2 regions of the Desulfocurvibacter africanus subsp. africanus DSM 2603 genome follow, and region 2 is predicted to be linked to the other one. Evidence: predicted binding sites of a transcription regulator. Region 2 holds the regulator's gene; the other holds the start of a gene.
What was found. Region 2 encodes HrcA, which represses chaperone genes, less so after heat shock. Its sites were predicted from a motif close to TGTTAGCACTCNNNNNNNNNGAGTGCTAACA; they were not measured.

Region 1 (3,877 bases), on a different contig from region 2:
GCCTTGTCGCGTACGTTGTAGGCCAGGGTGATGCCGCCGAAGGCGCACTCGCCATCGGGCAGCTTCGCATCCTCGGCCAGGGCCTTGCGGCTGTAGAGCGCCAGAGCCATGCCGCCAGCCTGGAAGAAGGTGACGTGTTCGTTGCTGGCCGCGGACGCTTGCCAGCCGAGCTGTTCGTAGAAGGCTCGACTGCGGGCCAGATCGGATACGCCGAGAGTGATTAAGCTGATGCGCGGCTCCATGTTGCCTCCGTTTCGTGTTTAGAGCATTTTGCTTTTGAAAATGCTCTGCAAGACATGCGTCGGCATGGCTTGCCGCTAGCTTCGGCGTAGGCGCAATTCACTTGCGCCGTCAACGCCGGAGCGGGCGTCATAAAAGCAATCTGCTCTAGATTCGGCTTGATATACTCAAAACGCGACTCGGACAATTACCCCAGTGATCATGCGCCGCCAGGGATCACCGTCTTTTCGGGGTGGACCCTCTTCGGCATTGTGCGGGCGGTCTGCTTGCCGTAAGAAATGTGTCGAATCCTAAGATTGAGGTACATAAGCGGCGCATAATGACGAGTAGTGGGAGCACGCCATGCATTGGATAGAAGCTTTCATTATCGAGCGGCTGGCCGATCCGGCCTTCAACCGCATCTCGCCGGACCTTTCCGATGAGGGCGAACCGGCCTTTGCCGAGCCCCTGGTGGGTTTTGCCCGCGGCGACGATCCCCTATGGGATTTTCTCAAGCAGGACATCGGCCCGTTTTTGTGGACGCCGGCCGAGGCTTATGCCCTGGCCTTTCCCCATGATCCGGCCGAACCAAGCGACCTGACGGTCATATCCTGGATTCTGCCCCAGACGGCGGCTACCCGCGCGGACCACCGCAAGTCCAGCGGCATGCCAAGCCTGCGCTGGAGCAAGGTGCGCCTGCATGGCGAACGGATCAACGAGCGCTTGCGCGCCGAGGTCGTTCGGGAACTGATCAGCAGGCATCATCCGGCCTGCGCACCGTCGCTTCTGCCCGAGTGGTCGCGCATGGAGTCTCCGAAATACGGCTTCGCCTCGCGCTGGTCCGAACGGCACGCGGCTCACGTGGCCGGCCTTGGCACCTTCGGCCTGTCGGATGGCCTCATAACGCCCCGGGGCAAGGCCGTGCGCGTGGGCAGCGTGGTCGCGCGCATCGACATCCCGGCCACAATCAGGCCTTACACGCGGCACAACGAGTGGTGCCTGCATGCGGCCACGGGCAAGTGCGGGGTGTGCATACGGCGTTGTCCTGCCGGAGCCATCAGCGAAGCCGGGCATGATAAGGTCGCTTGCCACGCATACATCCGAGGGACCACTGAACTCTTTGTCGAACGCGAACAGCTCGGCGAGCGTGTGAGCAGCTGCGGCCTGTGTCAGGCCAGCGTGCCCTGCGAGGCGGGTATCCCCAAAGCCGCATTGCGTCGGAGGCCGACATAATCCTTTGAGAAAGGCGGCGTTTCTCTGAGGCATACACCTCAAATGCGAGTTGCTCTAAGTTTCACAGAAAGGCTGGCCTCTCGCGGGACCGGCTTTGCCGATGGTGAGCCGGAGGATGGTATTAAGCCGCAGGCTTTTTTCATGCGCCTCTCGACAGGGCGCCGTGATCGAGTGCTTAACGCACCGCCACGCGTCGCACGCTTCCCTCGTGTGCTTGTGGCCGCCAACATACAAACGACTCAGCCAAACGACTCTGCGGCTTTAAAGTCTCGTTCAGCCCACCTATTTTTTTAAACAAATTTTTTAGCACCTCGCGTTGACAACTTGGCAAGTAGTCTTATTGTTCCCACTCGAATCGTGTTGAGGACTTGCTAAAAAAATCCGAAGGGGTTAAACCCGCTTCGGATTAGCACTCCTCTCGAGAGAGTGCTAACAGTCCACCAGAAAAGTCATCTAGAAGTACTCGGAGGTATCGACACATGAAGCTCAAACCCCTGCACGACCGTGTTCTGGTCAAGCGCCTTGAGTCCGAAGAAGTGACCAAGGGCGGCATCATCATCCCCGACTCCGCCAAGGAGAAGCCCATCAAGGGTGAGGTTATCGCCGTGGGTCCCGGGAAGACCAGCGACAAGGGCGAGAAGATCAAAATGAACGTTGAAAAGGGCAACAAAGTGCTCTTCAACAAGTACGCCGGTACCGAGATCAAGGTTGACGGCGATGAGTTCCTCGTTATGCGCGAGGACGACATCCTGGCCATCATCGAGTAGCGACTGCTTTGAGTAACGAACTGAATTCGACAAGGAGATTATAGAATGGCTGCCAAAGAAATACTTTTTGATGCTCGTGCCCGCGAGAAGATGAAGCGTGGAGTGGACAAGCTGGCCAATGCCGTCAAGGTGACCCTCGGACCCAAGGGCCGCAACGTGGTCATCGAGAAGAGCTTCGGCGCTCCGACCATCACCAAGGACGGCGTGACCGTGGCCAAGGAAATCGAGCTTGAGGACAAGTTCGAGAACATGGGCGCCCAGATGGTCAAGGAAGTCGCCTCCAAGACTTCCGACGTAGCCGGCGACGGCACCACCACGGCGACCATCCTGGCCCAGTCCGTGTTCACCGAGGGTGTCAAGCTCGTGGCCGCCGGCCGCAATCCCATGGCCATCAAGCGTGGCGTGGACAAGGCCGTCGAGGCCATTGTCGCGGAGCTGGCCAAGATGACCAAGCCCACCCGCGACCAGAAAGAAATCGCCCAGGTCGGCACCATCTCTGCCAACAACGATCCCACCATCGGCAACATCATCGCCGACGCCATGGGCAAGGTTGGCAAGGAAGGTGTCATCACCGTCGAGGAGGCCAAGGGCCTGGAGACGACCCTCGACGTGGTCGAAGGCATGCAGTTCGACCGCGGCTACCTCTCGCCTTACTTCGTCAACGACCCCGAGAAGATGGTCTGCGAGATGGCCGAGCCGCTCATTCTCATCAATGAGAAGAAGATTTCCAACATGAAGGACCTGCTGCCCGTGCTCGAGCAGGTGGCCCGCGCCGGAAAGCCGCTGGTCATCATCGCCGAGGACATCGAGGGCGAGGCCCTGGCCACCCTGGTGGTCAACAAGCTGCGCGGCACCCTGAACACCGTGGCCGTCAAGGCTCCCGGTTTCGGCGAGCGCCGCAAGGCCATGCTGCAGGATATCGCCATCCTCACCGGCGGCACCGTGGTCTCCGAGGACCTGGGCGTGAAGCTGGAGAGCATCTCCATCAATCAGCTGGGCAGCGCCAAGCGCGTCTCGATTGACAAGGAGAACACCACCATCGTCGACGGCGCCGGCAAGGCCGAGGACATCAAGGCCCGCGTGGCCCAGATCCGCCGCGAGATCGATGAGACCACCTCCGACTACGATCGCGAGAAGCTCCAGGAGCGTCTGGCCAAGATCGTGGGCGGCGTGGCCGTCATCAACGTGGGCGCTGCCACGGAAGTGGAGATGAAGGAGAAGAAGGCCCGCGTCGAGGACGCCCTGAACGCCACCCGCGCTGCCGTCGAAGAGGGCATCGTGCCTGGCGGCGGTGTGGCCCTGGTGCGTTGCGCCAAGGTCCTGGCGAACGTGAAGACCGTGGACGACGACGAGTCCGCCGGTGTGGCCCTGGTTCGTCGCGCCATCGAGGAGCCTCTGCGCCAGATCTCCAACAACGCCGGCATGGAAGGCTCCATCGTGGTGGAGAAGGTCCGTGAGGGCGGCAAGGACGGCTACGGCTTCAACGCCGCCACCGGCGAGTACGAAGACCTCATCAAGGCCGGCGTCATCGACCCCAAGAAGGTCACGCGCATCGCCCTGCAGAACGCCGCCTCCGTGGCCGGCCTGCTGCTGACCACCGAGTGCGCCATCGCCGAGAAGCCCAAGGAAGACAAGGGCGCCCCCGCCATGCCCGGCGG
Region 2 (3,877 bases):
TGGCGGGTTCGGCTTACTCCCAAAGCAAAAGCCCGAAACCGTGTTGCGGCTTCGGGCTGTGGGTTCTAGAGTGGTGGGCGATCCGGGATTTGAACTCGGGACTTCCACCGTGTGAAGGTGGCACTCTAACCGCTGAGTTAATCGCCCACGCGGGAGACGGAAAATAGACATTCGGCCTGTACTTGGCAAGAAATTTTTTGCACAGGGATAAAATTTGCCTCGGGCCGGGCTATTCCGTAAAAGACAGCACCGCCGGCCAACGGTTCAAGCGACCTCGTTAGACGGCCGGCACGCACCTCAAGAGGATTCCCGATGCGACTTCTTATCACCGGCGGCTGCGGCTTCATCGGCTCCAACTACGTCCAGCAGGTCCTCAACGAGACCGACGACGTCGTCGTCAACCTGGATAAGCTGACCTATGCGGGCAACAGGCTGAACTTGGCCCAAGTCGAGGAGCGCCACGGCGGTCGCCGCTACCATTTCGTGCACGGAGATATCGGCGACGCCGAGTTGATCCAGCGCGTGTTCGACGAGAAACGAATAGAGGCAGTAGTCAACTTCGCGGCCGAGACCCACGTGGATCGCTCCATCCACGACTCCGCGCCTTTCCTGAACACGAACATCATGGGCGCGCACAACCTGCTGGAATGCGCGCGCAAGGCCGGCATCGAGCGTTTCGTGCACGTCTCCACGGACGAGGTCTACGGCTCCCTGGAGCCCAACGACCCGGCCTTCAGCGAGGAGACGCCGCTTGCGCCCAACAGCCCTTACTCCGCATCCAAGGCCTCCGCGGACCTGCTTTGCCGGGCTTACTTCCACACCTACGGCTATCCGGTCGTGGTCACGCGCTGCTCCAACAACTACGGGCCCTACCAGTTCCCGGAGAAGCTCATCCCGCTCATGTACCTGAAGGCTTCCAGGGACGAGCCTCTGCCTGTGTACGGAGACGGCCGCAACGTGCGTGACTGGATCTACGTGGGCGATCATTGCCGCGGCGTGGACCTGGCCCTGCGCAAAGGGCGGCCGGGCGCGGTCTACAATTTCGGCGGAGCCGCCGAGCGGGCCAACATCGATGTAGTCAAGGCCATGCTGAACATACTAGGCAAAGGCGAGGATCTCATCCGCTATGTCAAGGACCGCCCCGGCCATGACAAGCGTTACGCCATGGATTTCTCTCTGGCTGCCCGCGAGTTGGGCTTCGCTCCCAGCCTGGATTTCGAGGAAGGGCTGGCGCGCACCGTTCGCTGGTACGAAAACAACGCCCAGTGGCTGACGCAGGTTCAGGACGGCTCCTATCGGGAGTTCATGGCCAACTGGTATGGAGAACGGGCATGAACGCCAACAAGGCTGTCGTATTGGGAGGTCGGACTGGGCTGCTGGGCCGGAGTCTGGTGAGAGCCCTGGAGGCCGCCGGCTGGGCCGTGGTCCCCTTGGGCCGAGCCGATGTGAACATTTTCGATTCCCAAGCCTTGGCCGGCGTCCTCGACCGCGAGGAATGCAGCGCGCTTTTCAACACCGTGGCTTACACGCAGGTGGACAAGGCCGAGGACGAGCCCCAGGAGGCCTACCGCCTCAATGAGAAGCTCCCGCAACTGCTCGGCAGGCTGGCCCGACCTCGCGGCATCCGCCTCGTGCACTACTCCACGGATTTCGTCTTCGACGGCCGGGCCGATACTCCCTATGCTCCCGATGCGCCCACCAATCCCTTGAGCGTCTACGGCAAGAGCAAACTAGCCGGAGAAAGGGCCTTGCTGAATCAGGATGTGCCAAGCCTGCTCATCATCCGCACGTCCTGGCTCTTCGGGCCGGGCAAAAACAATTTCGTGCAGAAGATCCTGGAGTTGGCCAGAAGCCGCGATACGCTGGGCGTGGTCCACGATCAGGTGGGCTCGCCCTCCTACACGCCCGACTTGGCCCGCAACTCCTTGGCCCTGATGCAGGCCGGGGGCTCGGGCGTACATCACTTGGCCAACGCCGGACAGGCCAGTTGGTGCGAACTGGCCTCCGAGGCCGTGAATGCCGCCGGGTTGCAATGCCGCGTGACGCCCATCACCACGGATCAGTATCCCACCAAGGCCAAGCGGCCAGCCTACTCGGTGCTGGACATCTCCAGGTTCACCGGCATCACGGGACTCAAGCCCAGGCCCTGGGTGCAGTGTCTGCGCGAATACGTTTTCGATGATCTGCACTACCCCACGGAGCTGCACGCTTAGCCAACCTACTGGAATAGCTTGATCTCCTGAGCGTTGCCTTGACAGCCCGACATGGCGTTGTTACCCGCATTGGCACTCGTGACGGAAGTTTGCCAAAACAGGACTGAGCCATGCAATTGACCGACAGGGAACGCGAAATCCTGGCCACGATCATCGAGGCCTATATCGCCTCGGCCGCGCCGGTTGCCTCCAGGGCCGTGGCCAAGCGCTCGCATCTTGACCTCTCCCCTGCCAGCATGCGCAACGTCATGGCCGACCTGACGGAGAAGGGCCTTCTGGAGCAGCCGCACACCTCGGCGGGACGGGTGCCCACGAGCGAGGCCTTCCGTGTCTATATCGACACCATGCTGCCCAGGCCCGAGCCCAGCAAGGAAGTTCAGGAGCGCATCGCGCGCGTGCTCTCCGAAGCGGGCCTGGAGATCAAGGACATCCTGCGCCAAGCCGGGCGCATTCTTTCGGACCAATCGCATCAGGTAAGCATGATCCTGGCCCCGCGCTACGGTTCCGTGCGCTGGAAGCAGATCGAATTCGTGCTGGTCAGGACCGGCCTCGTGCTCGTGGTGCTCGTGCTCGAAGGCGGCATCATCCAGCAGAAGCTCATCGCCCTGGAAGAGATCGTCACGGCCGACGATCTGACCAAATATGCCAACTACCTCAATGAGCTGTTCAGCAACCGGACCGTGGCCGAGGTGCGCGCGCACATCCTGCGCGAGTTGCGCGGCGCGCGCGAGCGTCTCTCGGACCTTTGCGGCCGGGCGCTCAGCCTGGTTGAGGAGGCATTCGACAAGGATGGGCCGCAGGAGCTGTACGTGGATGGCACGGCCTACATCCTGCGCCAGCCAGATTTCGCCGACCTGCGGGCCATGCGCGAGATGTTCGATGTCCTTGACGATCGCTCCAAGCTTCTGGATATACTCGACCGGGTCATGGAGTCGAACTGCCTGTGCGTGACCCTGGGCAAGGAAACGCCCCTGCAGTCAGGCACGGATATGGGCCTTGTCTCTTCGCCCTACACGATCCAGGGGCGGAGCCTCGGCGTCATCAGCGTCATGGGTCCGTTGCGCATGGATTACGCCAAAGTCGTGCCAATGGTTGATTACATGGCCCGCATTCTCACCGACATCCTGCAAAAACGGCTGGACCAGCCGTAGCACACACGGAGCGCGAACATGAGTGAAAAAGCCAAGAACGCACAGACTCCCGATACCGCCGCCGACGCGACCGCTGTCGGCCAGGCCGAAGCAGCCGCCCCGTCCGACTTGGAGGCGCGTGTAAAGGAACTTGATGAAGAGCTGGCCCGCGTGAAGGATGACAAGTTGCGCGCTTTGGCCGAGACGGAGAACGTCAAGCGCCGCCTGATGCGCGAAAAGGAAGAGTTCCAGAAATTCGCCGTGGAAGGCGTGCTCGCGGACCTCCTGCCCGTGCTGGACAACCTGGATATGGCCTTGGCCTACGCCGAGAAGAGCGAAGCCTGCAAGGGTTTCGTCCAGGGCGTGGAGATGACGCGCAAGGTATTCCTGGACATCCTGGCAGGCCACGGCCTGGAGGCCACGGGCGGCGCGGGCGAGGAGTTCAATCCCGAATGGCACGAGGCCGTGGGCGCGGAGCCGAGTAAAGACTTCCCCGAGAACCATGTCTGCCAACTCCTGCAGAAAGGCTACAAG

Region 1: groES (co-chaperone GroES) is a predicted target of HrcA. The motif match lies at 1,857-1,887, and genes of this name have one in related genera.

What each region holds. Positions count from the first base shown of each region.
Region 1 covers NZ_AULZ01000013.1:133,446-137,322, forward strand. Annotated here, with positions in the region: gene H585_RS0110495 (VOC family protein) at 1-242, opposite strand, end outside; gene H585_RS0110500 (4Fe-4S ferredoxin) at 583-1,452, shown strand; gene groES (co-chaperone GroES) at 1,932-2,219, shown strand; gene groL (chaperonin GroEL) at 2,265-3,877, shown strand, end outside.
Region 2 covers NZ_AULZ01000002.1:156,549-160,425, reverse strand. Annotated here, with positions in the region: gene H585_RS0102930 (tRNA (cytidine(34)-2'-O)-methyltransferase) at 1-1, opposite strand, end outside; tRNA gene H585_RS0102925 (tRNA-Val) at 72-147, opposite strand; gene rfbB (dTDP-glucose 4,6-dehydratase) at 313-1,335, shown strand; gene rfbD (dTDP-4-dehydrorhamnose reductase) at 1,332-2,213, shown strand; gene hrcA (heat-inducible transcriptional repressor HrcA) at 2,324-3,364, shown strand; gene grpE (nucleotide exchange factor GrpE) at 3,383-3,877, shown strand, end outside.